DNA from 4 places in the Bifidobacterium adolescentis ATCC 15703 genome. Region 4 is predicted to be linked to each of the others. Evidence: riboswitches for the same ligand, from Rfam matches in the RefSeq annotation. Region 4 holds a riboswitch; each other region holds the start of a gene.
What was found. A riboswitch is a leader RNA that binds a small molecule or an ion and turns the genes downstream of it on or off. The one in region 4 is predicted to bind thiamine pyrophosphate.
Positions count from the first base shown of each region.

Region 1 (7,910 bases), 400 kb from region 4:
TACAGTGCTGGTGAAGGAAGATTTTATGGTTACGACCAATGCGCCGATCATAACGCTACGTGATGTGCGATTCACCTATGATGGCGGCGCGACATGGGCGCTTGACGGTATGAGTCTTGACATCCGCCGTGGCGAACGCATCTGTCTGACGGGGCCGAACGGTTCGGGCAAATCCACGCTGTCACGTGTCATCGCCGGACTGGTGGCTCCCGATGAGGGATATGTCGCATTGTCAGGCAATGTGGTGTTCGACGAGTCCGGTGCGCACGCCGACGAGTATCGAACCGCCCGTTGCGGCATCGGCGCGGTGTTCCAGCATCCCGAAGACCAAATCGTCACCACCGTCACCGAAGACGACGTGGCGTTCGGACCGGAGAATCTTGCGATTGAACATGATGAGATCGGACTGCGCATCTCCGGTTCGCTGGACGCCGTGGATATGAGCGACTATCGCGCTTCCAACCCGACGCGCATGAGCGGCGGCCAACAACAACGCATCGCCATCGCCGGCATGCTGGCGATGGATTCCGACGTGCTCGTGCTCGACGAGCCGACCGCCATGCTCGACCCGCAAGGGCGCGCCGACATCATGCGGGTGCTGGACGAACTGCAGGACCGCGGCACCACCATCATTCTCGTCACGCACCATGCGGACGAGTTGGAACATGCCGACCGTGTGATTCAGCTGGAAGCAGGCCACATCGTAGGCGATGGCCCCGCCGACGAGCGGCTTCGGATGCCGGTTCAATCGGTGGGCCTGCCGAAACGCATTGATGATGAGTCCGCCGAAACGCTCATCGAAGCACGCGACATATCGTATCGTTACGTGGACGCCGAACGTGACGTGTTCAACCACCTGTCGTTCAGCATCGGCAAAGGCGAGACAGTGGCGTTGATGGGACGCAATGGCGCCGGCAAAACCACATTGGCGCGCATGCTGTGCGCGTTGGAGAAACCCACGACAGGCTCGATCGTCATCGACGGCATCGCCGTGGCCACTGCGAAGGCGAACGGCGGAACGAAGCCCCTCAATCGCAAAAACCGTACGAGGCTGCGCCGTACGGTCGGCTACGTCATGCAGCATCCGGAACGGCAGCTGTTCGCCGACACCGTGGCCGAAGACGTCGCATACGGGCCTTCCAACCTGGGATTGGATACGTCCGAGGCGATGGAACGCGCCATGCAGGCCATGCGGCTGCTGCATATCGAACATCTGCGAGACCGTTCGCCGTTCGACCTGTCGGGCGGCCAGCAGCGACTGGTGGCGATCGCCGGCGTGATCGCATGCGAGCCGAAAGCGTTGATTCTGGACGAGCCGACCGCAGGTCTTGACGAGGAGGCCGCCGCACGCGTGCACGGGCTCATCCACGAGCTCAAATCACGCGGCGTGACCATACTGCTCATCTCGCATTCGCAGGATGAAGTGGACGAGCTTGCCGACCGTACCATCATGTTGGGCAAGCCGGCGAAACGTGCGGACTCTAAGGAATCCACGGAATCCACAGTGAAAGCCACCTGCGAAGCGGAACCGGATGCGGAACCATCCGTGGACGCCGCCGGCTCGGACACCGCGACCGTGGGGGAGCGGCGGACCCTGTTGGAACGCCTCGATCCGCGCGTGGGCATGCTGTCCGCATTGGCGCTCATGTTCTCCGCGTTCGCCATCGGCTCATTCTGGCAATTGCTGCTTGCCGTGGTGTTCGCCGGCGTGATCGCCGCGGCCGGACGCATCAATGTAGGCCGATTGGCCGCTTCCGTGCGTGTGTTCCTGGCATTGTTCGTTTTCTGCGGCCTGCTGAACATCTTCTTCGTACGCACCGGCACCACGGTGGCGAGCCTCGGGCCGATTCCCATCACCGATGACGGCATCCGCATCGCCATACTCTACGCATGTCGGTTCGCCGTGGTCATCGTCATCGGAGCGATGTTCCTTGCCTCCACCACACCGACCGCCATGACCGACGCGTTCGAATCATTGCTGTCACCGTTCGCCAGATTCGGCCTGCACACGCAGGAGACGGCATTGGTGATGAGCCTCGCCCTGCGTTTCCTGCCGACGCTTGGCATGGAAACGAAAGCGATCATCGACGCGCAGTCGGCACGCGGTGGCAGCGTCGAAACAGGTTCGTTCGTAGTACGCATCAAAGCGATGGTGGCGGTCGTCGTGCCGGTCTTCGCCGCAGCCATCCGCCACGCCGACAACCTGAGCCTCGCCTTGGACGCGCGCTGCTATGAGGAAGGTGTGACGCGCACGCATTGGCGTGTCATGCGCGTCACCGGCATGGACGTGACCGTGGCGATCGTGGTGCTCGTCTATCTCGTCGCACTGGTCGTGCCGGGCGTGCTGTTATGACCGGTGCGTTGCGGGCGGATGGGCAAATACCGTCCTCACGCTAGGCTTGAGCGGGTATTTGTAGATAGGAATGGAACACATATGGCACTTACCAAAAAGCAGGTCAAGCAGCTGCGCGGCCTGGCCACCAAACTCAATCCGCTCATCCAGGTCGGCAGGAACGATCTGAGCGAAAACGCCGTCAAACAGGCGGACGAGACCATCGAGAAGCGCGAGCTCATCAAATGCTCCGTGCTCGACGGTTCCGGTCTGACCGCCAAGGAGGCCGGCGAAGGTCTCGCCGAACAGCTTGGCGCGGAACTCGTGCAGGTCATCGGCAACCGTTTCGTGCTCTACCGTCGTTCCCAGCGTGACGACGTGGAGCACATTCGTCTCGTGCGCGAATAGCGATCCGAACGTTATATGAAGCGGCCCGCCCTCCGAAACCAATCGGAAGGCGGGCCGCTTCATATGGAAATAAACAATCGGAAGAGAGCGTGCCGGAGAATCAGCTCTCCTGATCCCATTCGGGCTTCCACGTGTACTGCATGTCGTACGCGCTGGACCAGAACATGTACTCGTTCTCAACGCCGGTCACAAAAATATCGACCAGCTCCTGCTTACGTTCCTCGCTCACCTCGGCGGCGAGTTTTTCGATATGCTCGATGAGCCAAGCCGAACCCTGCCAGAACTCGTCGGTCTTGTACATGTCCACCCAGCTCTTGTACTGGTTCACATCGAGCGTGTCTGCGAATTCATGGGCAAGACGATATCCGTAATCCGCATACACCCAGGCGCAGGGGAGCACGGCCACGAGAATGTCGAGGATGTCCTTGCCATAGGCGATGGAAAGGATGTTCGACGTGTACGCGCGGGCGAACGCCGACTGGCGCACGTTGTTCATCTGCTCGTCGGTGATGCCGTAGCTGGCCAGATACGTGCGGTGCACGGTCGACTCCACATTCAACGCGCCGTTCTGCACGTTGAGCATGAACGCCATGATCTCAGGATCGTCTGTTTTGGCCAGTCCCAAAGCATGCACTCTGGCGTAGTCGTTAAGATAACGGAAATCCTGCAGCAGATAGAACGCGAACTTCTCGCGCGGCAGAGTGCCTTCGCCCAGTTCGCGGATGAACGGCTGCTTGTAGCCTTCCTCCCATACGAGGTCGGCGGCTTTGCGCAGCCGCTGCGCGAATGGGGGAAGATTGGTTCGCGTGACGCCCTTCGAAGCGTCGAACGCGGAATCGGAATTGGTTACGGAAATCACATCAGCCATATGGCCATGCCTCCCTACGCTGGTGTCAACCATCAGGTTCAAAGGGTTCGGACGTCCACGCCCATCTCAATCCGTCATACGGATTCCCCTGCATACGCGGTTCATTATGGCAAACAAGTTCGTGCCGTGCAAGGTTCTGTCCATATTTGTCGCGGATTATGCCCGTGCTCGGCTCCATATCGAACATGGCCGATGTGTGGTTGAGGGCCGGTGCAAGAATGGAACGTATGACTGAAAAGCAAGTTGCGAAGAAGCCCATCGAAAAGCTGGCTATCGTCGTGGTGACCTACAAGCGCCAGCAGCTGCTCGCCACCCTGTTCGAATCCATCGAGAAGCTTACCGTCGCCCCGTGGCGCATCATCGTCGTGGACAACGAGCACAGTGACAAGACCCATGGCATGGTCGAAGAATTCAGCGCCAAGCTCACCGCGCAGTGGGGCACCACCGTGGCCGACCTGTCCGGCAACGAGAACCGCGTGGTCTACGCGCCGCAGACCGACAACCTCGGAGGCGCGGGCGGTTTCTCCGCAGGCGTGAAGAAGGCGTACGAGCTGGGTGCCGAATGGTTCTGGGTCATGGACGACGACGTCGCCGTCATGCCGGAAGGCATCGAGCGCTTGGCCAAGTGGACCGATCGGCACGACGTGATTCAGGGAAGCCGCTACGACTATGATGGCGGTCCGTTCTACTGGCAGTACGATTTCATCGTCCCGCTCGGCATTCCGAACCCGATCGCACCGGCTGCGTTCGGCCCGGCTGGCTATCGCGTGATGGACACGTTGTGCTTCGAAGGCGGCCTGTTCCGCCGCAACATCGTCGAGAAGATCGGTCTGCCCGACCCGCGTTTCTTCATCTATTGGGACGACACGATGTACGGCTATCGTGCCAGCAAGGTCACCAATCCGATCGTCGTGCCCGACGTGGTGCTGCGCCGTACGCGCGAGATCGGCAATTGGGACATCGCCGGCGTGCGCCAGCTCAACTCCACTTCCGACATGAACCGCTACCACATCATGCGCAACCGCGGCTACATGGCCCGATACTTCATGACGTACGGCGATTACCGTCCGCTGTTGTTCGGCCTGGGTACGGCGCTGACCGCGGTCAAGGAAGTGATTCGACTGACGATGGTGGACCGCGAGCATTTCAAGACAGGCATCGTTCAGATCGCCAAGGGATGGTGGGATTCGCGCAAGCTGCTGCATGATCCGGAATGGCAGCCGATGCCGCCGCTGAAGTAACACCGTGGCCCACGCGTTTCCCAACGCGCGGCGATCACGCGATTGACGATTCGTCCCACGTCGGAGCCTCTACCGACGTGGGACGAATCGTTTGCAAAACAGGCGATGAAATATTTACTCGGTTAAGTATTACAATTTGTGCAATCGTTCTCACCATTTGTGCATGTCGCGCGCGATTTTGGGCATGTTGCGAGTTACCATAACACGTACCGGTTCGAATACACCCATAACATACCTTGATAGAGAGGTTGAAGATGATTGAGACTGCACAGGCATTCGGCGTTGACATTGGTGGCTCCGGAATTAAGGCCGCCCCGGTTAACCTCGAGAAGGGCGAGTTCGCCGAACCGCGTCTGAAGATCCTCACCCCGGAGGTGTCCACTCCGAAGGCCGTCGGCGAAATCGTTCGCCAGCAGCTCGAGCATTTCGAGGTTCCGGAGTCCGCTCCGGTCGGCATCGCCTTCCCGGCTCCGATTCATGTGGGCGAAAAGCTTGGCTACATGGCCAACCTGGACCAGTCCTGGGTCGGCGTGGACGTCACCGAAGTGTTCTCCGAAGCTTGCGGTCGTCCGGTCACCGTGGTGAACGACGCTGACGCCGCCGGTCTTGCCGAGCAGCAGTTCGGCGCCGCGAAGGGCCAGGATGGCCTCGTCATCGCCACCACGCTGGGCACCGGCATCGGCACCGCGCTGATTTTCAACGGCGAGCTCATTCCGAACACCGAGCTCGGCCATCTGGAACTGCTCAAGGGCAAGGGCGACGCGGAGAAGTACGCCGCATCCTCCATCCGCGAGAAGCTCGACATGGGCTACAAGAAGTGGGCGAAGCGCCTGACCAAGTACTACTCCCTCATGGAGTTCTACTTCGACCCGCAGCTGTTCGTCGTCGGCGGTGGCGTGTCCCGCGTCTCCGAGAAGTTCCTGCCGTACATCGACATCAAGACCCCGATCGTCGCAGCCAAGCTGCACAACGAGGCCGGCATCATCGGCGCCGCATACTACGCGAGCACCAAGCAGAAGTGATGTGTTGACCGATTAGGTTGTCACAAGGCCGTCCGATTCGTCGGACGGCCTTTTTCGTTGTTCCATGTGCCGCAGATGGAAGACGGCAGTCCATGGAGTAGGGTGGAGAGCATGCGTTTTTCCTCAAGAGTCGACATCAGTGAGCCCAATCCCATCGCCAAGGCGGAAGCCACCGCCAAAACAGCCGGCAGACCGCTCGGCAAGCTCAACGACTCCAATCCGACACGGCACGCGCTGGCTCCGGATCTTGTTCCGGACATCTACTCCGCCGACCCGCGCGGCCAACGCTACGCGCGTGAGGCGCTGGCCGCGTTCCTTGACATGCAGGAAATCGGCCATTGCTCGCCGGACGACCTGTACATCCTCAGTTCAACTTCCGAAGCCTACTCGTGGCTTATCAAACTGCTGTGTGATGCCGGTGACGCCGTGCTCGCACCGAAACCCGGCTATCCGCTCATCGAATCGATCGCACGCCTCGAATGCGTCGACATGATCGAATACCAACAACGATTCGACGGCTCCTGGTACATCGACGTGGCCGAACTGAAAACCGCGCTGGAAGGCCCGGACGGCAATCGCATCCGCGCGCTGGTGCTCATCAACCCCAACAATCCGACCGGTTCGTACGTCAAACCGTCGGAACGCGAGGCGATCGTCCGCCTGTGCCGGGACCACGACGTGGCCATCATCGCCGACGAAGTGTTCTACGATTACGATTTGGAACCATTCGAAGGCAATGCACGACTCGCGGGGGAGCGTGGCGCGCTCACATTCGCGTTGGACGGTTTTTCGAAAATGCTCGCCGCACCGCATGCCAAAGTCGGCTGGATCCAAGTGTCCGGACCGGCAGAAGACGTGGCGGAAGCCAAGCGTCGTCTCGACGTGATCGCCGACGACTATCTGCCCATGAGCGAGATCGTCGCAAAACAAATTCCCGCACTGCTTGAAGCGGCGCCATTGCAGACCGCGCGCGTGCAGGAACGTGTGCGCGGCAATCTCAAAGCACTGCATGCCATGCTCGACGCGGACGAGCAAGGTCTCGTCAGCGTATTGCGTGCCGAAGGCGGATGGAACGTACTGCTGCGCGTGCCCAGCGTGCTCGACGAGAACGAGCTGGTGCTGCACATGATCGAACGCCACGGCGTATCCGGACAGCCCGGCTACTTCTTCGACATGACCTCCAACGGCTATCTGGCCATCTCACTACTGCCCGAACCGGACGATTTCCGGCATAACGTGTACGTGGTGATCGACACCGTCAACGAACTGATCGGCTGAACGGACTGCCGAGTCCGAAATCTCTTCTACGCCCTGTCGCCCTTCGCCGCCTCATACTTCGAACGAACCAAATCCGTGTAAAAATCGACCGCCTCACGAGGCACGCCGTCGAACACCACACGATGGTCGTCGACAACGAGCACGCGGTCGATCGCATATTCCGGACGGACGATCAGATCCGTGTCATGCGTGGCGAACACCACCTGCTTGTCATAGCTGAACAGGGCCTTCGCCACGCGTGCCGATGCCACCTCGTCCAAGCCCTTGGTCGGCTCGTCGGCGACGATCGCAGCGGGGGAGAAGCTCAACGCGGCCGCGATCGCCAGCAGATGCCGCTTCTCGCTATCCAAAGCGGAGGCCGGCTCGCGGGCCACGGAAGCCAAGTCGAAATGCGCGAACAGATTGCCGATGATCGCCTGACGTTCGCTTTCCGGCACCTTGTGCTTCTTCAACGGCAGGTCGATCGCCTCACGAATCGAAGCCGCCTTGTAGTAGGCGTTCGGAATCTCTTCGCGCCGCACGCGGCCGACCAGATCCTCGACATGCTTCAGATCGCGTTTCACGGCGGGGTCGTATGCGGTACCGTCCGCTTCGATGCGGACCGTTCCGGACGTGGCGGCCAACGCGCCATCCAACAATTTGAGCAGCGTGGTCTTGCCGGCACCGTTCAAACCTATCACCGCCACACGCTTGCTGTCAGGTGTGATATCAAGCGTGGTGGCTTCCAAACCGATATTGCCGTCCTCGTACATGTGGGCGGC
Region 1 is NC_008618.1:1,188,227-1,196,136, reverse strand. It holds gene BAD_RS05135 (energy-coupling factor transporter ATPase) at 26-2,353, shown strand; gene BAD_RS05130 (YhbY family RNA-binding protein) at 2,435-2,740, shown strand; gene tenA (thiaminase II) at 2,841-3,608, opposite strand; TPP riboswitch at 3,602-3,708, opposite strand; gene BAD_RS05120 (glycosyltransferase family 2 protein) at 3,836-4,849, shown strand; gene ppgK (polyphosphate--glucose phosphotransferase) at 5,104-5,871, shown strand; gene BAD_RS05110 (pyridoxal phosphate-dependent aminotransferase) at 5,983-7,149, shown strand; gene BAD_RS05105 (ATP-binding cassette domain-containing protein) at 7,176-7,910, opposite strand, start outside.
Region 1: linked by a shared signal. The riboswitch ahead of tenA (thiaminase II) and the one ahead of BAD_RS06770 (class I SAM-dependent DNA methyltransferase) in region 4 are both predicted to bind thiamine pyrophosphate.

Region 2 (7,910 bases), 440 kb from region 4:
CCTCGACGATGTCGGGATGCCAGGAGAGCAGTTCACGTACCGACTGCGGTCCTTCCACCATGAACCTGCCGGACCGCTTGCGGCCTTTCCTGTCGGCAAGTTCGGAGACCCTGCGGACGCGTTCGGCCCTTGGGTTTGCAATGACTTCGGATTTCATAGGCATACGCGTTAGCCTAACACCTTCGAAGCGGTTGGCGACGCGGCCATGTCATGTTTCGAGGCGTCCAGAAAACATCCAGCCACATCCCAGCGCGAACAAAGCGTCTTTCTGTTGTATGCCAAGATACAACTTTTACCATCAGCATAAACGCCGATCGCGAGCGGCGCGGAACCATCAATCGCTCATATCTATCGAAACACATAAGGAAACAGCCATGTTCGTCGTCAAAAACGCATGGAAAAGCGTCACCCGCAACAAGGGACGCAATATGCTCATCATCGTCATCGTGACCATCATCGCCGCTGCCGCCACAATCGGCCTATCCATCCGGCAGGCGGCCGCCACCGCAAGAAGCAGCGGATTAGATAACACCACCGTCACCGCGCAGATCAGCCTTGATCGCGGCAAACTCATTTCCGAATCGCGCGAGCAGTCCAAGTCGGATTCCGATTCGTCCGATGCTTCCGCCAAACCTGACTTCGACGCCATGCGTTCCGCTTTGGCCGACAAGCAGTTTTCGCTTGCCGACTATCAGAAGTACGCGAAGGCTTCATCCGCGGTGAAATCCACATATTATATGGAGACCACGGGGTTGGCGGCGACCGACGATTTCCAGCCGGTCACCGATTCGTCCGGTTCGGATTCCTCCAGCTCGTCCGGCTCGTCCAATATGAAGGATTCGTCTGATACCGCCGGTACGGATAACGGCAACCGTCAGGATGAACAGCCCGGCGTCCCCGACGGACAAATGGGCGACGTCGCGGGCAGCAAAGACGGCGCGGGCATGGTCAGCGGCGATTTCTCCCTAATCGGCTTCTCCAGCGACGAGGCCATCGCCAACGCCTCCAATGGCAGCTTCACCATGGTGAAGGGCAAGGTGTTCGGCTATGACGCGAGCAGTGATGGCGATGCCATCATCTCCAAATCGCTCGCCGACCGTTCCTGACAATCCAATCGCACGTTTTTTCTGGAAAGGACCTCCCATGACAACGAATTCCGCGGATACCGCCAATACGGCAATCGCAAAAGAAGCCGTCGAGACCAACGGCGCACAATCGCAGCAGACCGGCCCGCCTACGCTGCAGCTGGATAACGTCAGTTATGCCTACACCAAAGGCGGCAAACGCGTGCTGAAAAACATCAGCCACGATTTCCAAGCCGGCAAAGTGCATGCCATCACCGGACCGTCCGGAGCAGGCAAAACCACGCTGCTATCACTGATCTCGGGACTGGCGAATCCCACGGAAGGGATGGTGCTGGTCGACGGCACCGACCTGTCGGAACGAGACCGATACCGTTTTCGCAGCCATGACAGCGGCGTGATCTTCCAAAGCTTCAACCTGCTGCCGAACCTTACGGTGGCGGAGAACATCATCCTGTCGATGGACGCGTCCGGCAAATCGTTCGACAAGCCGAAGAAAGCAATCGTCGAAGAATTGCTCAAACAGGTGCATCTGCCGAAGGAATACGCGAACGAGCGGATTCTGCACCTGTCCGGCGGCGAACAGCAGCGTGTGGCGATCGCCCGCGCGCTAAGCTACGGCCCTTCCATCATCGTCGCTGACGAGCCGACCGGCAATCTCGACCTGGCCACCCAGGACGACATCATGGGTATTTCCCGAACGTTGGCGCATGATGGGCATCGTTGCGTCATCATCGTCACGCACAGTCCGGAAGTGGCGAAGACGTCCGACGAGGTGTTCGAGCTGGCTCCCATCAGGCGTCGCAGATAAGCGTCGGCAGCTTCTCGAAAAGAAATACGGCATGCGTCCCCATGCAACGGACACGCATGCCGTATTTTTTCCTGTTTCGGTTGGACGGTGGCGTTATGATTGGGCGCGTCGAAGTACAGGGGTGCCGAATACGGCTGAGACGGGCGACCGCCCGGACCCTTGACCTGATCAAGGTAATGCTTGCGTAGGAACAGTACCGGCAAAACGCGTCGCGTCCCGTAGAGACGATCTCCGTTGTATTTCGGCTTGTGCACATACCCAATGGAAGTCGAGAAGGGACACCATGGCCAACGAAAAGCCATCGACACAGACGCAGCCGCACGGCGATGCCGCAACCAGAAAGAAAACCGAAACGAGCGTGGCGGAAGCCGGTTCGTCAGCCGAAAAGAAGGTCACGCCGAAGAACGCCCTGCTGGGATTGCAGCATGTGCTCGTATCAAACGTGTGGCTTGATCCGGTGTTCGTGGCGGGCGCCATCGGTCTGCCGTTGGCATTGTCGTCGAACATGGTGAACGCCATTTTCATCGTCTCCGGCCTGGTCACGCTTATCCAGGCCACGAAACTGGTGCGCCTGCCCATCGTTCAGGGTCCTTCCGCGGCGTTCGACGCGCTGATGATCGCCGCCGGCACCGCCGGATCACTTGCCGCGGCCGGCACGTCCATCTTCATCAGCTCGCTGATTTTCCTGGTGCTGTGCCTGACGCGTGTGATCGAGAAGCTGCGGTTCCTGTTCGCCCCGATCGTATCGGGCGTGATCATCTTCCTCGTCGGCGTCTCCCTGTCGGGATTCACATTGAGCGAGTTCCTTGGCGGCGCGCCGGGAGACAAGGGCTCCGCCGATCCGAAGACGCTGGCCGTCTCCATCATCACCTGCGTGCTGGTGGTGGTGCTTTCCCAGTTCGGCAAGGGCATGGTGAAGGCGCTGTCGTATCTGATCGCACTGGTCGTGGGCACCGCGCTGTCTCTGGCGTTCGGCATGGCCGACTTCTCCGCGGTGGCCTCCAAGCCGTGGCTCGGCCTGCCCAAGTTCATGCCGTATGGCGGTTTCGATTTCAACGCGGCGATTTTCGTACCGTTCTTCATCGCCTATCTGGTGGCCATCATGGAAGCCCTCGGCGTGTATCAGGCGGCCACGGAGATCCAAGGCACGAAGCTCCAGGACCGCCAGGTGCGTTACGGTCTTGCCGGAGAGGCCGCCGGTTCGGCGATCTCCTCGCTGATCGGCGGTTTCACCACCACCGCGTATCCGCAGAACGTGGCGCTGCTCAAAGTCACCGACGAAGGCAAGACCCGCACCCGCGTGCCGGTGATCATTGCCGGCGTGGTGTTCGTGGTGCTTGGTTTCATTCCGAAGGCGGGCGCAGTGCTGTCGCTCATCCCATCTCCCGTGATCGGCGCCATCTTCCTGCCGGCCGCCGCAAGCCTCATCAGCACCGGCTTCAACACGCTGCGCAAGGTGGAAAGCGACGACCGCACCCAAGTGGTGATCGGCCTTTCCCTGCTGCTTGGCATCGCCCTGCCGAACGCGTTGAGTGGTCTTGAAGGAGGAGCGCACGTGTTCTTCTCGAATTCGATTCTGGTCGGCGCGTTCAGCGTCGTGATTCTCAAGGCCCTCATCATCGACCTGCCGAACTTTATCGCACAACACGCAGACGAGCGGACGAAACAAGCGGAATAATCGAAAGCATCCGAATAATCCGACAACCATACGACGGAAAGGACATGGCATGAGCATGGGGCAATCGCAGGAATCCACGAACATCGACGAGACGAAGGAAACCATCAAACGGGAGGTGCTCGACTTCATCGCACAATACGGCTGCGGCAAGGCGCCCGATGAGGCGTTCGACACGCTGGCGAAGCATATCTTCGCCTTTCAATTCGAGCACAACCTCCCATACCGCGCCTACTGCATGTCCAAACGCGTGACGCCGCAGACGCTCGCCAACTGGATGCAGATTCCCCCCATGCCGGTGGACGGCTTCAAAATGCTGACGCTCACCTCCGTGCCCGAACAGGATTGCGAAGCGGTGTTCACCACCAGCGGTACCACGCATCCCGGTCAACGCGGGCGCAACTTCCACCCCGACCTGCAAGTGTGGGACGAGTCGATGATCGTGCCGTTCAGGCATTTCATCATGCCCGACCGCGAGCGCATCCGCATCGCAGTCCTCTCCCCCGCATGGGACATGAACGAGCATTCGTCGCTGTCCCGATATCTGACCCGCGCCGTGGAGCAGTGCGGCGCCGAAGGCAGCGGCTTCTTCTTCCATGAGGATGGCCTTGATTTCACAGGTGTCGAGCGCTTCCTCGACGAGGCCGCGACCGACGGCGAACCGGTGATGCTTATGGGCGCCTCCTCCGCCTACCTGTATCTGCTGGATTATCTGGACAAGCAGGGCAAGACCTACGCTCTGGCCGCCGATTCCCGCGTGTTCGATACGGGCGGTTTCAAAAGCACGCGCACCGACATGACGGTCGACGACCTGTATGCGGCGTTCGAACGAGTGTTCGGCGTGAAGCGCTCGCATTGCGTGAACATGTATGGCATGACGGAGTTGAGTTCGCAGATCTACGATCAGAACATCCTGTCCTATTACACGGATGGTTCGTCGAATTATCTCAAAGCCACGCCGTCGTGGGTGCGTTCGGTGTTCCTCGATCCGGCTTCGCTTACGCCGGTCGCCGATGGCGAGCAGGGTGTGATCGCGCATTACGATCTGGCGAATTGGAATTCGTGCCTGGCTATTCTGACGGAGGATCTGGGTGTGCGCACCGAACATGGCTATGTGCTGAACGGTCGTGCGAAAGGCGCCGAGGCGCGTGGCTGTTCGATCACCGTCGACGAGGTGATGGCGGCCAACGCATGAGCGACGTCGACATTTTCCACGCGCCGCGGGATTTCGAGTTCCATGATTTCGACACACGCAACGTCACGGCGTCCGATGGCGGCACGGCGACGTTGTGTTTCCCCCGTCTCGACGCCGATGCCGTGCATGCGCTGGCGGCGTCGGTGCGGCGGCATCGCGCCGAGAAACTGGCGCGGTATTCCACGGACGGGATCGTCGACGTGATCGCGCGCGCCGTAGAATTGTGGACGGATCCGGAATATCCGGAACGTCGGCTTGCGGAGCGGCTCATTCCCGCGGTCACCGGCTATGACGCGTCCATGGTGCGTATCGAATTGAAGCGGTACATGCGCATGTTCCGTCGGCGTGAGCTGCTGCGTTTCGTGGATGACGAGTTGAATTGCCCGCAGATGCTTGACGAGTATCGCCCGAACCGTTCGGGCGGATACACGCGGCTGTACGGTCCGGAATTGTCGTTCCACGTGTTTTCCAGCAATGTGCCGGGCATTCCCGTGTGGAGCATGACGATGGGTCTGCTGACGAAAAGCGCGATTCTCGGCAAATCGTCGTTCGACGAGCCGCTGATGCCGGTGCTGTTCGCCCGTTCCCTGGCAAGCGTCGACCCCGATATGGCGGACGCTTTGGCGATTGTGCCTTGGCGTGGCGGCACCGTGGATTTGGAGGATGCCGCGATTGGCGAGGCGGATGCGGTGGTCGCGTACGGTTCGTCGCACACCACCGAGGCGATTCGCCCGCGCGTACGTGCCGGAAAGCCTTTCCTCAGCTACGGCGCGAAAATCGGCTTCTCGCTGATCGGCCGCGAGGCGCTTCGCGCCGACCTGTATGCCGGCACCGTGCATCGTATGGCGATCGACGTGGCCACATACGACCAGCAAAGCTGTCTGGCGCCGCAAACCATGTTCGTGGAACGTGGCGGCGCGATGTCTCCGGCGCAGGTCGCCGAACTGCTTGCCAGCGAATTGGACGGGCAGCAGCGCAAATATCCCCGTTCCACACCGTCCGAAGAGGAGTCCATGGCGATTCAGCGGTTGCGTTCCACCGCGCAGATGAAAGCGCTGATGCTGGGCGCCGGCCCGATGGCCGCCGCGGCCGGCAACGCGGATGATGCGCCGTCCGACGACCCGTTCGTGGTGCAGTCGCGTTCGGGCACCGACTGGACGGTGCTGTACTATCCGTCCATCGGCATGGCCGACTCGCTGTCCACACCACTGAACCGCACCGTCAACATCGTGGCGGTGGACCATGTCGAGGACGCGCTGCCCACGCTGCGCCCTTACGCGCAATGGTTGCAGACCTGCGGTGTGGCGCTCGCTCCGGACCGGCTGTTCGACGTGGCGCAACGCGTCGGCGAGACCGGCATCGACCGCATCTGCCCGGTAGGCGAGATGAATCGCGCGAAATCCGGCTGGCATCACGACGGCGGCTTCAATCTGCTTGATCTGGTGCATGCCGTCGATATCGAACGTAACACCGATATGTACTGTGATGGTTTCGATATGGATGTCGAATAATCACATTCAAGCAATCCCACGAAATACGTATACCCAAAAACGAAAGGAATTTCCATGCAGCAGTCCGATTCTCTGCCGTTGAAGGGACGTGTCGCATTGGTGACTGGCGCGAGCCGCGGCATCGGCGCGGCGATCGCGTTACGTCTGGTTCGCGCCGGCGCATGCGTGGCTATTAACTACGTCAGCGATGACGAGCGTGCGAAGCGGTGTGCGCAACGCATTATGGACGATTGTGAGGCGGCCGGTCGTGTGATCACCTGCAAGGCCGATGTCACCGACGCCGGACAGGTGCACGACATGGTATCCACGGTGGTCGCAACGTTCGGCGGATTGGACATTCTCGTCAATAACGCATTCGCCCGTTATTCGTTCGACCCACGCAATCGCAAGACCTTCGGTACCATCGGATGGTCCGATTACGCGGCACAGCTAGAAGGATGCCTCAAAGGCGCATACAACACCTGCGAAGCAGCGCTGCCGCAGATGAGGCGTCAGACCGGAGGACGCGTTATCAACATCTCTAGTAACCTCGTCGACTCCCCGATTGTGCCGTATCATGACTACACCGCTGCGAAAGGTGCGTTGGTAGGTTTCACCAGATCATTGGCGCAGGAGGCTGGGGCATGGGGCGTGACCGTGAACGCCATCGCGGCCGGGCTCACCGTTGGCACCGAATCGAGCCGTGCCACCACCGAGGATGTACGCGAGCGTATCATCGCATCCACCCCGTTGGGCAGACTCGCCACCGCCGATGATATCGCCGGAGCCGTGGCTATGCTGGCCAGCGATGACGCATCATTCATCACTGGCCAGACACTGCACGTCGACGGGGGCTTGGTGATGCGTTAAAGCGTGGTTTTGACTTTGGTTTGTGGCGCCAGCATATTCGTCGGCAAAGAAGGATGGTTATGAATATCACCGTGTATCTCGGTGCGCATGAGGGAAACGATCCCATATACAAGAAAGCCGTTGAGGAATTGGGCATATGGATTGCGGACAATGGCAACAGGCTGGTGTATGGCGGCTCCGATGAAGGATTGATGGCCGTGATCGCCGACACCGTACTCGCCCATGACGGCGACGTGACCGGTATCGAGGCGCAGATGTTTGTGGACAGAGGCGTTGCACACCATAACCTAACCCAACTGGTTGTCGTGCCGAATATCGTGGAACGCCGGACCCGCATGATTGAGCTTGGCGACGTGTTCATCGCTTTCCCTGGCGGCACGGGAACGTTGGAGGAAATCAGTGAGGTGGTGTCGAAAATTTGTCTTGACCAACTGACCCAACCCTGCATCTTCTATAATCTCAACGGCTTTTATGATGATATGAAGGCATTCCTACAGCACATGATCGATGCGGGCTTCTCCACCGCAGAACGTCAGCATGGTATCTATTTCGCGTCTAATCTGACCGAAATCGAACGCGTCATTGCAGCGCATAACGCATAGGAATCGGCAAACGTCAGACCACCGGCAGAACAGCGTGCAGAATCGTCATGAACGTCAGCCCGATAACGGCCGTGACGGTCAACGAGAAGCCTGCGAGTTTGGCGTTACCGGTCAGCGAATCAGTGAATTTTGTGGAGAAAATCGTTACCGGTGCGAATGCGGCCAGTACCATGATTTCTCGGACA
Region 2 is NC_008618.1:1,154,915-1,162,824, forward strand. It holds gene BAD_RS04970 (TrmH family RNA methyltransferase) at 1-163, opposite strand, end outside; gene BAD_RS04975 (hypothetical protein) at 375-1,106, shown strand; gene BAD_RS04980 (ABC transporter ATP-binding protein) at 1,144-1,893, shown strand; TPP riboswitch at 2,001-2,103, shown strand; gene BAD_RS04985 (solute carrier family 23 protein) at 2,177-3,571, shown strand; gene BAD_RS04990 (coenzyme F390 synthetase) at 3,621-4,763, shown strand; gene BAD_RS04995 (acyl-CoA reductase) at 4,760-6,274, shown strand; gene BAD_RS05000 (SDR family oxidoreductase) at 6,329-7,123, shown strand; gene BAD_RS05005 (TIGR00730 family Rossman fold protein) at 7,183-7,725, shown strand; gene BAD_RS05010 (AEC family transporter) at 7,739-7,910, opposite strand, start outside.
Region 2: linked by a shared signal. The riboswitch ahead of BAD_RS04985 (solute carrier family 23 protein) and the one ahead of BAD_RS06770 (class I SAM-dependent DNA methyltransferase) in region 4 are both predicted to bind thiamine pyrophosphate.

Region 3 (7,910 bases), 180 kb from region 4:
TAATACGGGGAAGCCCATCTCGTGGAATGATTATCGGAAATAATCCGATATTTGATGACGTTTCATCATAATGAAAATGCCCGCCATGTCTTCCTGCAAGGCAGGACAGCACACATACCACTTACTACTTCCACGCCGGCTTAAACATTCGGATGGGATACTCAAAAGAGCGTGGAAGAGGCGACCTGCTATTCAGCACACGAAATGCTGCAGCCGAACGTACAATGGTCGCCCCATGTCTTCGCTATTCGGCGATACCGTTTTTGGACTAAATCAGCCAATCGGTCACGTCCTTCTCGGAAACAGATTCCGAGAAACGGTGCCCGGTAAGCCATGTACCGCTGCCTGCCATTTTCTGGAGCGTGGATGCACTGTTGCCGATATCGGAGCTGGCGGAAGTGCAGAACGGAATGATCGTCTTACCTGCGAAATCGTTGGATTTGACGGAATCGTTCACCAGCCAAACAGGTGCCATCCACCAAATCGGGAAGCCCAGATACACAGTGCTGCCGGCACCGACCATGTCATGGACCGGAATCATTCGCGGCCGGCACGTTCCTTGACATAACCGACGAAGCGGTCGACCGCCTCAGGGGTGTCGTGGCGAAAGAACATGCTGGTCTTGGTGTCAAGGCCCGCGATGGTTGCCATCTCGCTGTCGGAGAGCCGGAAATCGAAAATGTTCAGGTTTTCTTCCATGCGCTCCTTGTGCGTGGACTTGGGCAGAGCAACGATGTCGCGCTGGGTGAGCCAACGCAGGATCACCTGCGCGACGGACTTGCCATGCGCCTCGCCGATCCTGGCCAGGGTGGGATTGGAGAACATGTTCTGCATGCCCTCCCCGAACGGAGCCCATGCTTCCTGAGCCACGCCCCGCTTGACCATGTTCTTGCGAGCTTCGATCTGCTGGTTGAGCGGATTAGTCTCGACCTGATCGACCATCGGGGCGATCTCATTGAAGGCGACCATATCGGCCAGACGATCCGGATAGAAGTTACTCACGCCGATGGCGCGGATCACGCCGTCCTTGTAGAGCTTTTCGAGTGCACGCCACGCGCCGTAGGTATCGGAAAACGGCTGGTGCAGTAACACCAGATCGAGATAGTCGGTGCCAAGCTTCTTCAAGGACACATCGACGGACCTCAGCGTGTTCTCATAGCCGTAATTGCTGATCCAGATCTTGGTAGTGAGGAACAGATCCTTACGATCGATACCGGAATCCTTGATTCCTTGGCCGACTTCGGCCTCGTTGAAGTACGACTGTGCGGTGTCGATATGGCGGTACCCGGTCTCGATGGCCTCGCGCACGCAGCGAGGAGCATCGTCCTTGCTGATCTGGAAGACGCCGTATCCGATCTTCGGAATCTCAATACCGTTGGCAAGTTTCACGTATTCCACTGTTTTTCCTTCCATAAATTCGTCGGTATTCAGTGCCGGCATGTATGCCGTTCTGACCCCCACGATAAAATCCGGTAGCTGCTACCGGTCAAATTACGGCACGCCGGTACTATCTACCGGTATTAATAACCGGAAATGTGACATGATAGGTACAAACAAAAAGAACAATGCGCCTCAAGCCCGACCCCATCCGGCGGCACCCGCCGAACGTCCTGCCGCGCAGCGTCCGAAAGGAGCCACGTATGGCAATCACGGCAGTGCCACTCCATAAGAACATGAAAACCTATACGATGAAGCAGGCCTGCAAACTAACCGGCATGAATTACGAAGCATTGAAGTTCTATTGCAATTCAGGACTCGTGCCCGGTCTCAAACGAGACCAGAACAACCGACGCGTCTTCGACGAGCGATGCATCGCATGGATCAACGGCCTGACATGCCTCAAACGCTGCGGTCTGGGCATCAAGGAGATGCGGCACTACACGCAACTCTGTCTTAAAGGTGAGTCATCGATACCGGAACGTCAGGAAATCCTTGCCGAAAAACGCGAGCATCTGGAGACGCAACTGGAGGAACTGCGTAAAGCCATCGCATACATCGATGAAAAACAGCGCTTCTACGCCGACGTGACTGCCGGCAGGACGGCATACTGCAGCAACGTCATCGACACGACGCAAAGCGACTGACTGCGTTCCGTAGGTGATTTTTGCGTTCCGTAGGCGGTCAGCTTCGAATCCGGACACGAGCAAACGCCTAATTCCAGGCATCTCGCCGATGCTTATCCGGCAGCAACCACCTACGGAAGCCCAAAATCACCTACGGAATCGCGCCTGTCAAGGGACGCAGATAGATTAACCACTGTTGTAAACATGCGGGGGTGCTTGATGTCCAAGTCCATCAAGCTGAGATAGGCATGAACGCCTGACCCTTTGAACCTGTTGGTTAGGACCAACGTAGGGAGCAGATCATGAGCGATGACCCATCCACCAATGACGCACTCGGCACATTGCGTGCCGCCATCAAACAAGCCGTCACGGACGTGCGCGGGCAGACACCATTGGCGCAGTCGTTCACCAATTTCGTAACCATCAATCTGGTGGCCAACGCGCAGCTCGCCGCGGGCGGCACCGCGGCCATGAGCTATCTGCCGGATGACGTGATCGCCACCGCCGAAATCGCAGGATCCAATTACATCAACGTGGGAACGTTGCTGCCGTTCTTCAAGAACGCGCTGCCCGAGATCGCGCGCAAGCTACATGAGAACGGCAAAACCTGGGTGCTCGATCCGGTCGCGGCCGGCATCGGCGAGACACGCACCGCCATCCTCGAATCGTTCCGTGACGTTCCGCCGACCATCGTGCGCGGCAACGCCAGCGAGATCATCGCGCTCGACGCGATGTGGGGACTCGCCGACGCCGACAGCACCACGCCCGCGACCCGTCCCGCCGGCGTGGAAGCCGTCGATGAGGTCGATGCCGCGGTCGACGCGGCCAAGCGTCTCGCCCGCCATCTGGCGAAGCGCTCCCCCGTTGGAGCAGGCGCGGTCGCGGTGTCCGGCGCGGTTGATCTGGTGACCGACGGCGAGCGCACGTTCCGCCTGCCCGGAGGCAGCGCGATGATGACGAAGATCACCGGCGCCGGCTGTTCGCTCGGCGGCGTGACCGCAACGTATCTTGCCGTGGCCGAGCCGCTGGTCGCCGCCCTTGCCGCGTCGCTGCTGTATGATCGTGCGTCCGAAATCGCCGAAGTCAAATCCGATGGCCCCGGTTCGTTCCAGGTGGCGCTGCTCGACGCGCTGTGGAACGTCACCGCCGACCAGGTGGCCGCGTCCGACATCATCGAAACCAACTGACCGCAACGTTCCGTGGATGGTTTCGCACCATCGCAATCGTATATACGGAATATATACGTTCAGTGCGGTGCGACGGAAAATAAACGGAAAATAACAAGACTTCTTCTGGAGCACTTACCCAAAGAACAACAAAGGGGAGACCAATGAATAATTATCCATTCGCCTCGATGCGCGACTGCTTTGATATGAGCGCGTATTTCGTGGTCGGTCCGCAGGATTGCAAGGGCCGGCCGGTGACGGATGTGGTGGATGACGCGTTGCGTGGGGGCGCGACGTTCATCCAATTGCGCGCCAAGAACGCGGATGCGAAGGATATCACCGAAATGGCCCGCGATATCGCGCAGGTCATCAAGAACAGCGGCAAGTCCGATTCCGTGGCGTTTGTGATCGACGACCGCGTGGATGTGGTGTGGCAGGCGCGCGACAAGGGCATCAAGGTGGATGGCGTGCATATCGGCCAGACCGATATGGAACCGCAGGAGGCTCGCGCGCTGCTCGGCGAGGATGCCATCGTGGGCCTGTCCGCCGAGACCGAAAGTCTGGTGAAGCTTATCAACGAGCTGCCGAGCGGCTGCATCGACTACATCGGCGCCGGCCCGCTACATGTGTCCACCACCAAGCCGGAGGCTTCCGTGGGCGGCAACGACGGTTCCGGGCACACGCTTGACGAGGAACAGATCAACGCGATTTGCGCGGCGAGCGAGTTCCCGGTAGTGGTCGGCGGCGGCGTACATGCCGACGATATGGAGATGCTGGCCCGTTCGAAGGCGGCCGGCTGGTTCGTGGTGTCCGCGATCGCCGGTGCCGACGATCCGGAAGCGGCCACCCGCGAAATGGTGACGCGCTGGAAGGCGGTGCGCGGCGACGCGAAGCACGGCTATGCGCCGCGTGTGAAGTAGTCCGTCGTACAGGAAATCGACAAGCCCGCTGAGATGAGCGAGAAGTTCCGCAAAGGTGGTTCTACACTGTATCAGTGAGCTCAGTGAAGATAATCAATGAATCAGTGAGCCTAATAAGGAGAGTTACCATGACCAGCACATTGCCACCGGTATTGAGCATCGCAGGATCGGATTCGTCCGGCGGTGCCGGCATTCAGGCGGATTTGAAGACCATGCTCGCCAACGGCGTGTTCGGCATGACCGCGATCGCGGCGCTGACCGCGCAGAACACCACCGGCGTGACGATGGTCACCAACACTCCCCCGGAAATGCTTGCGGCGCAGATCGACGCGGTGTTCGAAGACATTCCGCCGGTGGCGGTGAAGATTGGCATGGTGTCCAGCGCCGAGCTCATCACCGTGATCGCCGACCGTCTGACCGCGCACAACGCGAAGAACGTGGTGCTCGACCCGGTGATGGTGGCCACGTCCGGCGCGAAGCTCATCGAGGATGATGCCATCGCGGCGCTGACGTCCAAACTGTTCCCGCTGGCCACTGTGATCACGCCGAACATGCCGGAGACCCAGGTACTGTGCGACTTGGCCGTAGAGCAGGGTGCGGGCGCAATCGACTATGAGAACGGCGAATCCATCTCCACCGAGAACGACATGGTGACCGCAGGTCATCTGCTCGCCGGCCATTTCGGCTGCGCGGTGCTCGTCAAGGGCGGCCACGGCACGCATGACGCGAGTGACGTGCTTGTCGAGCCGGATGGCAAGATCACCTGGTTCCGTTCCCGTCGCATCAACAACCCGAACACGCACGGCACCGGCTGCACACTGTCTTCCGCCATCGCCAGCCATTTGGCTCTTGGCGAGGCGCTGCCGACGGCCGTCGACCATGCCAAGCTGTACCTGACCGGCGCTTTGGAAGCGCAGCTCGATCTTGGACATGGTTCCGGTCCGATGGACCACGCGTGGAAGTGGCGTTGAGCCAAGCCACGCGAACCACGGCAACCGTTGGAACAGTACAACAAGTAATCGCACGAAAACACACGAGACAACGCTGAGAAAGGTAATCATGACGCTCGATCGCAACGCAGAAAAGCAGGAAGTGCCCGTCAATCCGGAAACCGGCAAACCGTATATCAACACGCTTGCCGCAGTAGCCATCTCCCCCGCCGGCGCCAGCCCGGAGAAGTCCACGTACGTGGCGCAGGCCGTGGATGTGATCCGTGAATCCGGCCTGCCGAACGAGACGAACGCCATGTTCACCAACATCGAAGGAGACATCGACGATGTGCTCAAGGTGATCCGCGACGCTACCATGAAGCTCGCCGGCCAGGGATACCGCACCGACGTGGTGATCCGTCTCGACATCCGCCCCGGTTTCGAAGGACAGATCCACGCCAAGCAGGAACTGGTAAACGAGATTCTGTCGAAATAACCCCCTTTACAGTGGTGAAACGAAACCATTCCATGTAAAAAAGCGCGCTTTTTCTTGGCAAAAGCGCGCTTTTCGCGTTTATTTGGGTATAGTGTTGCGATTATGACGACAATGAAGGAAATCGCCGAACAAACGGGGGTATCCATCTCCACTGTATCCCTGGTGCTCAACGGACGCGACGAAGGCAGGGTAAATCCCGCGCTCGCCAAACTCGTACGCAACAAAGCGACCGAGCTCGGGTACAAGATCAATCCGTTGGCGCGAAGCCTGCGTACCAACAAAACCCGAATCCTCGGCTTCATCAGCGAGGAAGTTGCCACCACACCATACGCAGGCGGCATCATTCTGGGCGCGCAGGATGCGGCCAGTGCCTACGGCTACATGCTGTTCACAGTCAGCACCGACGGCAAGGCGAGCGAGGAGAACGAAATCGCCACGTTGAAACGATACGGCGTGGATGGATTCTTCTATTCGAAGATGTCGAACCGCATCGCGCATGTGCCTGAATCGTTGAGCGATTATCCCGTGGTGATGGTGGACGCCACCGATTATGAGAACAAGGTTCCCAGCGTCGAGCCCGACGAGTTCATGATCGGCTATGACGCCACGATACGGTTGCTGCAGGCCGATTGCAAACGTATCGCGTACGTGGGTTGCGCGGAAAACATGATCGCGCAGGACGGTCGTCTTGCCGGCTACTGCACCGCGTTGCAGGAGGCCGGACGTGCGTTCAACCCATCGCTGGTATGCAACGTAATGAACGACGGTCCAGCTTTACGCGCCGTGAACAAGTTGTTCGACGACGAGCATCCGGACGGCTTCTTCTGCTTCAATGATGCGCGCGCCTGGTATGTGTACGAATGCGCGGCAAGAAGAGGGCTTACGGTAGGCAAGGATATTTCCGTGGTCGGCGTGGACAACCACCGCGTGTTCGCAGAGACACTTGAACCGCAGCTGACCACCGTCGAACTGCCACATTACGAAATGGGCTATTGGTCAGCCTGCAAGCTGATTTCCATGATTGAAGGCAAGGATGTGGATACCAGTTCATGTCCATCCGCCAGAGCTTCCCTGCCGCCGCTTGATGCGCCGATTCCGGCGAAGATCCACTGCGCATTGTTGGAAAAAGATTCCGTCATATCCTGATTTTTCTGTTTTTACAACGATTCAAATGCTTACGATTGTTCGCACAGCCATTTTCTATACATGAAAATTGTGCGTTTGTTCACGACACGCCGAATAAAGCAATCGTGCCAACAGTCCGCCAGCAGTTGATTCAGGCTTAATTTCAACTATCCGCAAATCCTTACAAACGTTTGACGTCAAACGATTGACGTCAAACGATTGACGAAGCAGTTGCAACATGCTATCTTGAAGCCATGTTCGCTTTTCGGCACGGCAGCTGAAATCAGAGCAGGCGCAAGCCAAAACAACATCGGAAGCGATCGCTGCCGCGCGGCAGCGGCAGCGCGAAGAGAAAAAGAGAATCAAAATGGCAAGCAAAACACGTTCTGTATGGAAGAATCCTTCCTATCTGCAGAGCTCCTTCGGCATTTTCATGTTCTTCTGTTCCTGGGGCATCTGGTGGTCCTTCTTCTCCCGCTGGCTCACTGACCCGACCCACGGTCTGGGCATGAGCTCCGCGGAACAGGGCCAGATCTACTCCATCAACTCCTTGGCCACCCTGGTCATCATGTTCGTTTACGGCACCATTCAGGACCAGCTGGGCATTAAGCGTAAGCTCGTGATCTTCATCTCTGCGGTCGCTGCATGCGTTGGCCCGTTCGTGCAGTTCGTGTACCAGCCGATGCTGACCGCCGGCGGCACCACCCGATTCATCGGCGTGCTTCTCGGCTCCATCGTGCTGTCCGCAGGCTTCATGGCCGGCTGCTCCCTGTTCGAAGCCATCACCGAACGTTACTCCCGTAAGTTCGGCTTCGAATACGGCCAGTCCCGCGCTTGGGGCTCCTTCGGCTACGCTGTCGTGGCACTGTGCGCAGGCTTCCTGTTCAACATCAACCCGCTGCTGAACTTCTGGGTTGGTTCCATCTGCGGCCTCAGCATGCTGTGCGTCTATGCTTTCTGGGTTCCGGCCGAGCAGAAGGAAGAACTCAAGAAGGAAGCTGATCCGAACGCAACTCCGACCAACCCGTCCTTCAAGGAAATGGTCTCCGTCCTGAAGATGCCGACCCTGTGGGTGCTCATCGTCTTCATGCTGTTCACCAACACCTTCTACACCGTGTTCGATCAGCAGATGTTCCCGAACTACTACGCCTCCCTCTTCCCGACCACCGAAATCGGCAACGCCACCTACGGCACCCTGAACTCCTTCCAGG
Region 3 is NC_008618.1:1,414,047-1,421,956, forward strand. It holds gene BAD_RS06045 (flavodoxin) at 269-541, opposite strand; gene BAD_RS06050 (aldo/keto reductase) at 538-1,413, opposite strand; gene BAD_RS06055 (MerR family transcriptional regulator) at 1,641-2,084, shown strand; TPP riboswitch at 2,262-2,375, shown strand; gene BAD_RS06060 (hydroxyethylthiazole kinase) at 2,366-3,250, shown strand; partial or broken gene BAD_RS06065 (thiamine phosphate synthase) at 3,394-4,143, shown strand; gene thiD (bifunctional hydroxymethylpyrimidine kinase/phosphomethylpyrimidine kinase) at 4,278-5,120, shown strand; gene BAD_RS06075 (thiamine-binding protein) at 5,209-5,574, shown strand; gene BAD_RS06080 (LacI family DNA-binding transcriptional regulator) at 5,677-6,720, shown strand; gene BAD_RS09300 (hypothetical protein) at 6,775-7,077, opposite strand; gene BAD_RS06085 (MFS transporter) at 7,067-7,910, shown strand, end outside.
Region 3: linked by a shared signal. The riboswitch ahead of BAD_RS06060 (hydroxyethylthiazole kinase) and the one ahead of BAD_RS06770 (class I SAM-dependent DNA methyltransferase) in region 4 are both predicted to bind thiamine pyrophosphate.

Region 4 (7,910 bases):
GCGGATAATCGTCTCTGAAACGAATAAGTGACTTTGTTACAAGTGATATTAACTGTTCAGTATCTTCGTCAGAAATATTGGAGGGCGAAGCGAACAGTTTTTTAGGGAAACAAAATATGACACAATCGGCGAAGGCTACTATGCCGACGAAGGAAATGGAAATCCACCTTTCCTTAGAGGAAACTAAGGAAGGTTGGACCTTTCGGACTCTGTCCAGAAGATTCCATGTTTCTTCATCAGTGTAGTGGCGTCCGTCAATGAGCGTGTAGAGGTTCATGCGTCTTGTCCGTCGTTTTCCTCAAATTCGTTCGTGTCAGGTTCACTGTGGTCTTCTGGCTGAGCTTCCTCAGATAGCGTCTTTTTAAGCGACTCCTCGATGTCCAACACATCCTTGGTTTGATAATTGGCAAACAGATACGATAACGAGTCCACGTTCGCATCAAAAAACTCATTTCGATCATTTCGTAGCACATCATCCCAAAGGTAAATAAGCACCTTCTTGAAAGCGCCTCGAATACCAGCCTCGCTGCGCAACGCTTCCTCAGGGAGGAAGAACTGCCCGATAAGACGATCCTCTGGAACAGGTGGGCGTTTTTCCCGAAGCTTATTGTTCACGGAGGATAGAATCTGAAGCAGACTATGCGTTTCGTTGTTATAGATGATCTGAGACGTTTTGAGTTTTTCGTTCAGTGACAGGGAGATAGTCTCATATTCAAAATCCCATCTCCTCTTGAAGGCGGAATCCATGAACATGACTCCCTGATCAGCATTGTTCATCGTAGCCCATATGAATAAGTTTCCTGGAATGCGGAGTTCATTGGGAGATGAGACCCCTTCAAGATTGAGTAAATGCTGGCTTAGATAGTTGGGGCTGCGGACGTTTTCTTGGAGACCGAACGGAAAGATTTTCGTATGTTCAGTCTTGAGGAACGAGAGCGTGCGGTGGAGTTGTATTTCACCACGCCGATGACGACGGCCCAGGTGGTGGAGCATCTGGGTTATCCGACCAGGCAGTGTCTGGAGCGTTGGCTGGCGATGGATTCCCGGTATGCTGGCCATATGGCCAAACCCATCATCCCACTGGAGACCAGGCGAAGGGCAGTCGAGCTGGTGCTGGGCGGCATGCAGCAGAAGCAGGCCGCCAAACAGCTCGGCGTGAGCGTCGGCGCGGTGCATGGCTGGGTCAGGGCGTACCGCAAGGGCGGCATGGCCGCGTTACAGCCCAAAAACAGGAACTCCGCGCAGGGCAATAAGCCCGCTGACTCCCGTCGCCGGCCGTCCGCAGCCGATGATGATGACGCGGAGGCTTTGCGCCGCAGGGTCGAGGAACTGGAGCTGGAGAACGCGTTGATGCGGGAGGTGGTGGAGGTCGTAAAAAAAGACCCCGGCGCCGACCTGCGGCGCCTGTCGAACAGGGAGAAGACGCTGCTGATCGACCGGTTGAGGCCGGCGTATTCGCTCAGGTCGATGACATGCTTGCTCGCCATCGCGCCCAGCAGCTACCACTACCACCACGCCCGGCTCGGCGTTGACAAGTACGCCGGACTCAGGGCAGAGGTGGCCGGGGCGTTCGCCGATTCCAAGGGCAGGTACGGGTACCGCAGGATCAAGGCGGTGCTCAAGACCGGCGTATCGGAGAAGGTGGTCCGCAGGATCATGGCGGAGGAAGGGCTCGTGGCGCATGTGCCCAAGCGACGCAGGTATAGTTCCTACGAGGGCGAGACGACGCCGGCTCCCGCCAATCTCGTCGACCGGGACTTCACGGCCGAGCGTCCGAACGAGAAGTGGCTGACGGACATCAGCGAGATCAAGGCCAGGGACGGGAAGGTGTACCTTTCGCCGATGATCGACTGCTTCGATGGCAAGATCGTCGCATACACCGCCGGCTTCAGCCCCAACGCGGAGCTGGCCAACCGGATGCTGGAGAAAGCGGCCTCGACGCTGCCGGGGAACGCGCGTCCCCTGGTGCATTCCGACCGTGGATGCCATTACCGGTGGCCCGGATGGCTCGGGCTCATGGAACGCTTCGGGTTGACGCGGTCAATGAGCGCGAAGGGCTGTTCCCCGGACAACGCCGCCGCGGAGGGGTTCTTCGGTCGAATGAAGACGGAATCCGTCTATCCCGAGCATTGGGAGAAACGCACACGCGACGAGGTGCTCATCCTGATCGACGATTACATCCGCTGGTACAACCACGAGCGCATCAAACGGTCGCTCGGTTGGATGAGTCCGGTACAATACCGTCAAAGCCAAGGAATGGCTGCGTGACCATCTCCAAGAAAACGTCCGCAGCCCATTTGTAATCTTAAAATGAGCAAATATTTCTTTTTCGATTATTCCGATTTCTGAGGGTTGATAATTTCCAGCCCTTGTTTGTTGGGAGCAAGTTCAAGTATGGCGTGATCGGAATTATCCAGTACTGGTAATGCTGCCGGTTGTGAATGTAAGGCACAAGTCAGCTTAAAGAAGCTAGAACGCAAGGCACTCGTTTTCTTTCCACTCATTTCGACGGGGAATTTTGCCGCTCCTACCGGAAGAAAACTAAGGCTTTCCAAGGTGTGAACAAGTTGTTCCTGTCGTTGGGCAATAGAATCCAACTCGCTTCGCAAAATAGTCTCTACATGAGCGAGTGAACGACTCGCATTGTTCTGTTCCGCGGCAACTTTTTCCAGAAGGATGATTCTGGCGCGCAGGGCAAACGTCTGGTAGGTCTGTTCTACTGCACACTCGAAATCGTATAGAGAATTTTCGCTGGAGTTAGTGAGCTCTTTCAATAAATCCGAGCTATTAACATGCGACTGCTTGGAATAGTGTTCCGCAATGTCCGACCACTTATCAAGACGTTCTCCATAAAGCACGAAGAGTTCTTCTAACTTGCCAAAAGCATAAGGTGCCGTGGACATGCTTGGAATACACGCTTGATCTAGCAGATATCCCGTCACTTTTCGCGCTTGTTGAGCGGCGTTGATAAGGATGGCTCGATCTTCTGCGTCCCTGCGTTCTTGCAGAGACTTGACTGATTTATAGATAGCGTCAAGTTTTTTGTTTGTTTGATAAGAGGACAACATGTCACCCGCCATGGCCAAGGCTACAGTAGCGATCATTGGTCCTGCCGCCACGGCAGCTCCGGTTGCGGGAATTAGTCGCACATGACTCGCAATGGCGGAGGACCCAGTGGCACGCGTGATCCCCCGGAAGCCTCCACCCACGGCAGGGACTAAATCCTTCACAGTGAACCCAGCCGGTAGTATCACTCGATACAGTCCACTATCTGAAGCAACGTGGCCTATTTGCTGAGTAGCCAGACTCACTGCTTTGGCAAATGAGCCTGCAGACTGGGCGACAAGGTTGGTGCCGTTTGAAGATTGATGTTGTGTTGTTGAAGATGGCTGGTACTGAATAAGCATGGCATCCTGATTTAAAAGCATGAGCAGCATGGTTTCCGTATCCATCTGACCACTCAGTTCACGACTGATTGGTTTCAGCGGCACGACGATTGCATCTTCCATAATCAGGGTCCTTGTCAGATCTGCTTTTCGATGATTTGATTTTTCAATCTTAAGTATATGGGGAATGATATTGACGTTGAGGTTGTCAAGTATTTTTCGAGCGAGCAAATTCAAAGATTAGCGTACTAAGTGTTGTCTCATAAACGGTCGCATACTTAAATACTTGTATTGATTCATGCGGCTAGTCAGTAGGCTCTGGGCTTTTCAACAATGGTGGCGCAGAAAGTAACGCTGCCATCCTTGTTCTCAGTGGGGAGACTAAACTGCCAGATTGAACCAAGCTGAGATTCGAGGTCGTTGAGGAGCATGTCGATTCGGTCAACGCCTCCACGGATGCTTTTGACGGTAATACGCAATTCGGGACCGTTCTTCTGCCGTTCTTTAGTAATGTCAAGACGACTAGATGGGTCTGCCACGCGTACTGCGCGCCACGCATTCCAGCCTTCCTTGCGGGCTTCGTTCTCTTTCTCCTGCGCCTTCTCCAAGGCACGTTCCCCATGTCTGACATCCCAGTCGACAGCTTTGCGCATGGTAAGCAACAAGTTGGTGCCGCGGTTCTGACGCACTGCGGCCAGACCCTTGCGGTCAAGACTCCGTGCGGCTCGTCGGCGAGCCTCTTTTTCCGCTGCAGAAAGCTCACGTGGCGCGACCGTTACCATGCCGGTCCGCTCCAGTTCATCCAACAACTCCCGCTCGACCTTTCCAAGACCTCTGCTCATGGCGTTCTCCGTCTCTAAGTGTTGTACATTTATTATCTACAACATATAGAAATATGTCAATAAGTGTCGCACGGAGAAGTGAAGCAACATTTATAGCAATGAAAACGATAAATGGAATAGACGGGAATAAAAGAGCATGACAACAATTGAACAATCTTCGCAAGTCTATTAGTCAGGATTGTTCGGGAACATCTAAGAACAATTGCCGGCATACTGAAATCGACGTAAAGAATCAGACGCCGATAATTTTTCTTATGTCAGATTCAAAGCACGCAACAGCCTTCATCGCCGTTCAAGCAACAGGATTATACGCCGTTTCGCGGTCGAATGTCCTATGCGTCGACCGCGAAACGGCGTATGGAATCACTTCTTAGCGACAATCGCTACATATCCGCCGGCATAGTAGCCATCGATAGGCTCCTCCACCATGCGGTTCGTGTAAACGGGATGAGCGACAAGCGTCTGCTTGTAACGTAGGTCATGCAATCCAAGTTCATCGGTCAGAACCTTACTTTTCTCTTCGGTTGTATGCCAGAGAGCGGCATGGACGAGTTCCAACGGGTATGGGCATTTAGGCGCCGTATCAACGGTTTCCGGGGAATCGTAGGTGTCAAGTTTTCCTGCCAGTAGATAGAGCAGACCATAGGCGCTTTCTTTCGGAACATCGAGCAGGACGAGGCTGCCACCTTTCTTCAACGCCTTGAGCACGTTTCCGTAAGCAACTTTCAAATCGGGAATATAGCTTGAAGATCCATTGAAGTAGATCACGTCATATGATTCCTCTGGTAGATCCGCCGTCTCTGCGGTGGCTATCTGCACATCCATGCCACGTTTGCGCGCAATGGCAGCCATATCCTCAGACGGTTCAATGCCCTCGGAAACAGTGATGCCATACTCGTCTTGCAGTGATTTCTCGAACAAACCGGATCCGCAACCAACTGATAGCATCCGTCCCCCGTCGGTTAAATCCAACGAAGCCTTGAGCAGCTTCAACTCGCTGAGGAAAACGTTCTCGTTAGTCATGAACCAGCTGTCATAGTCAGCAGCGTATCCATCGAATTTTGCATGTGCCATTTATCGGCCTCCCTTTCATCATTGTTAGCTAGGAGACCGGTAAACACGGTCTTGCTTCCCTACGCGAGCATTAACTCACAGGTTCAAAGGGTCCCAAAGGTCTCAGCGGAATCGCTCCCCTAGCGACTCCTAGTATAGCCATACGGGGACATACTTCGTTCCGTTGTCCAGAATCTATCAGGGATAACATCTGAATGTGTAAGCGTTCCGCGGCATATTCGCGTTAACCAAATTTACTGCATGCCATCAGAAATACGCAAAAATAGCATTAGCCGCAATTTTTAGGTCGATGGTCAAATACCATAACTGATCGGCCGTAAGAGGCACCTTCCGTTTTTGGAAGGAGAGAAACAGGTTTAGCGCAAGATGCTAAACCATCATTTATCACTATATATAGTTATTATATAGAATTTATATAAAATCAATATAGTTGATATATTGCTTTTATATAGTCCTTTTTGCGTGGACCCTGCACTGGAAAATCATTGCCGCCTATATCGTCACTCCCCTGTGTCAAAAAACGTCTGCCACTGCTTCTATAAATAAACGTCGCAATGATAAGGGGCAGCACTGGGGATAGCTATCCTCGTCTATCACGCCATGCCACGCCGCTTTCCATCCAGTCTCAACGGAGTCTTCCTTAGGGACCACTCCCCCGCCCACTATCAGTTTAAAGTAGATTCCATTCCAGCACCGCACTACACGTCAGACACAAATCATGGTGGTTATCCAACGCCATGTTCAATTACCAACGATGGATCCGAACTAATCCCGTCTGCCTCATTTGCGTTAGCGTACTACATGACACGATATGGTTCCTTATTCTCCGATGAGACGTCATCCGTTTGCGCATTTTTCATCAAGAGACAACAATGCTTAAATCCACATTGATATCCCAGCTAAGCGTATCGCATAAAAGAGCTAAAATATATAGGTCCTATATGAAATTCATATAGGACCTATATAATACTTATATAAAAATCATTGATTGGCGTCAGTCATCCTGCTTAAGTCTCAGTCGAACTCCATCCACGATGAGACGCGAGGCGCTGGTGCCAAGACGCGCAGCGCGTTCCTTAAGTTCCTTTTTTAGGTCGACAGGGATCATGAAACTCATCATGGTCTTATCATTGCCTTCGCTGTCGCCTTTGTGCTTGGTGTCCTGCAGGTCCATAAGTCTGCCGGTCGGCTCATCCGGCCTGTTCGCCCTGATTGGTTTAATCGCCATCAGTTGGTTGCCTCCTCGAGTTCCTTGTAGACGTCTTCGTAGCCATATAGGTTGCTGCCGAATGGCTGACCGTACACGTTGCCCAAGTCGGCCCTCTTAGGAATCACAGCGTCGAACACGCTGCTGTCCTTCTCCCTGAAGTATTCCTGCGCGCTTTTGAGCGCGATGGTGTGCGGCTCGGCACGGACTATCAACACTGCATATTGCTTGCCGACTTCCTCGAGATTGTCAGCCACTGCCGAAGTCTGCTGCAGGTCAATGCTGTTGGGACTGGTCGGTACGATCACGAAGTCCGAGACGGAGGTCGCTTCGTCGGTGATCTTGCCTGTCGGCGGGGTGTCAATGATGACGAGGCGCGGATCGTCGGGCTTCAGTCTGCGTAGGGTGGCGATGTTGGCGCTTTCCACCGAGAACGGCAGCGGCTTGCCGTTCTGCTCTGCATTCCAAGCCCATAGGCTCGCACTGGATTGCTCATCGGCATCGAGCACCACGACTTCGTGCCCTTTCCGTGCGGCAAGGGTGGCGAGGGCGATGGCCGTGGTGGTCTTGCCAACACCTCCCTTGATATTCACTACAGCCACAATCATGATGACCTCCATAGTTTTATATAATCATTATATAATATATCATAAATACTTATATAAGTCTTATATTAATCTTATATTTCGCTATAGACCTTCAGACAATCCTTTAAGCGTTGTATCGCAAATGCGAGCAACACTTATAGTGCCGTGTGAATGCCATCCAATCGTTCGGTAATACTTATGTGCCGTAGGGTCACACTAGATTCAGCGGACATCAGCAACCGTGTCTTAAATTAAGAAGAGGAGCAAGTCCTGGCATTTTGCGGATCAGTTTCCCGACTCGGCCATAGGAGACCTCATCGGACGCGCCAAACTTGCGCACCTCTCCCCTAGGCTTTTTTATGATTCATGTCAATTCTTATAGACGGAAGTCAAACAAAAGCATTAATGAATCACTGCCATCAGCGGATACGTTCCAATGAATGAAAACGGGAAATCGTTCCCTGATTACTTCGCATGAGACCAGTATTTCAATAGATGAATATATAATTCTTATTTAATGCTTATATAAGGATTATATAAGTCTTTATTAGATTTTATATAGTTTAATCGGATAATCTGATCAAATCCTTATTCATGATCGAGTGCCAGGAATCGATTCGCTGTCAAATCAACAATCTGTGCGAGCGTCCCGTACCCCGAACGTCAGTGTTATCTGTTTTATCTATTCCGCTGTTGCAGTCAATGAAGCTTTCAACTTATATTCAATGCGATGACAGGTGGTCTATTCTGGCACTCGACGGCTGTGACAATAATTCGACCACGTTGCCGTCCATATCGTTTCTATCCGTGGGAG
Region 4 is NC_008618.1:1,591,060-1,598,969, reverse strand. It holds gene BAD_RS06795 (LlaJI family restriction endonuclease) at 1-277, opposite strand, end outside; gene BAD_RS06790 (hypothetical protein) at 274-777, opposite strand; gene BAD_RS06785 (IS3 family transposase) at 913-2,268, shown strand; gene BAD_RS06780 (hypothetical protein) at 2,334-3,509, opposite strand; gene BAD_RS06775 (hypothetical protein) at 3,695-4,228, opposite strand; gene BAD_RS06770 (class I SAM-dependent DNA methyltransferase) at 4,592-5,302, opposite strand; TPP riboswitch at 5,342-5,433, opposite strand; gene BAD_RS06765 (hypothetical protein) at 6,297-6,530, opposite strand; gene BAD_RS06760 (ParA family protein) at 6,530-7,117, opposite strand; gene BAD_RS06755 (relaxase/mobilization nuclease domain-containing protein) at 7,819-7,910, opposite strand, start outside.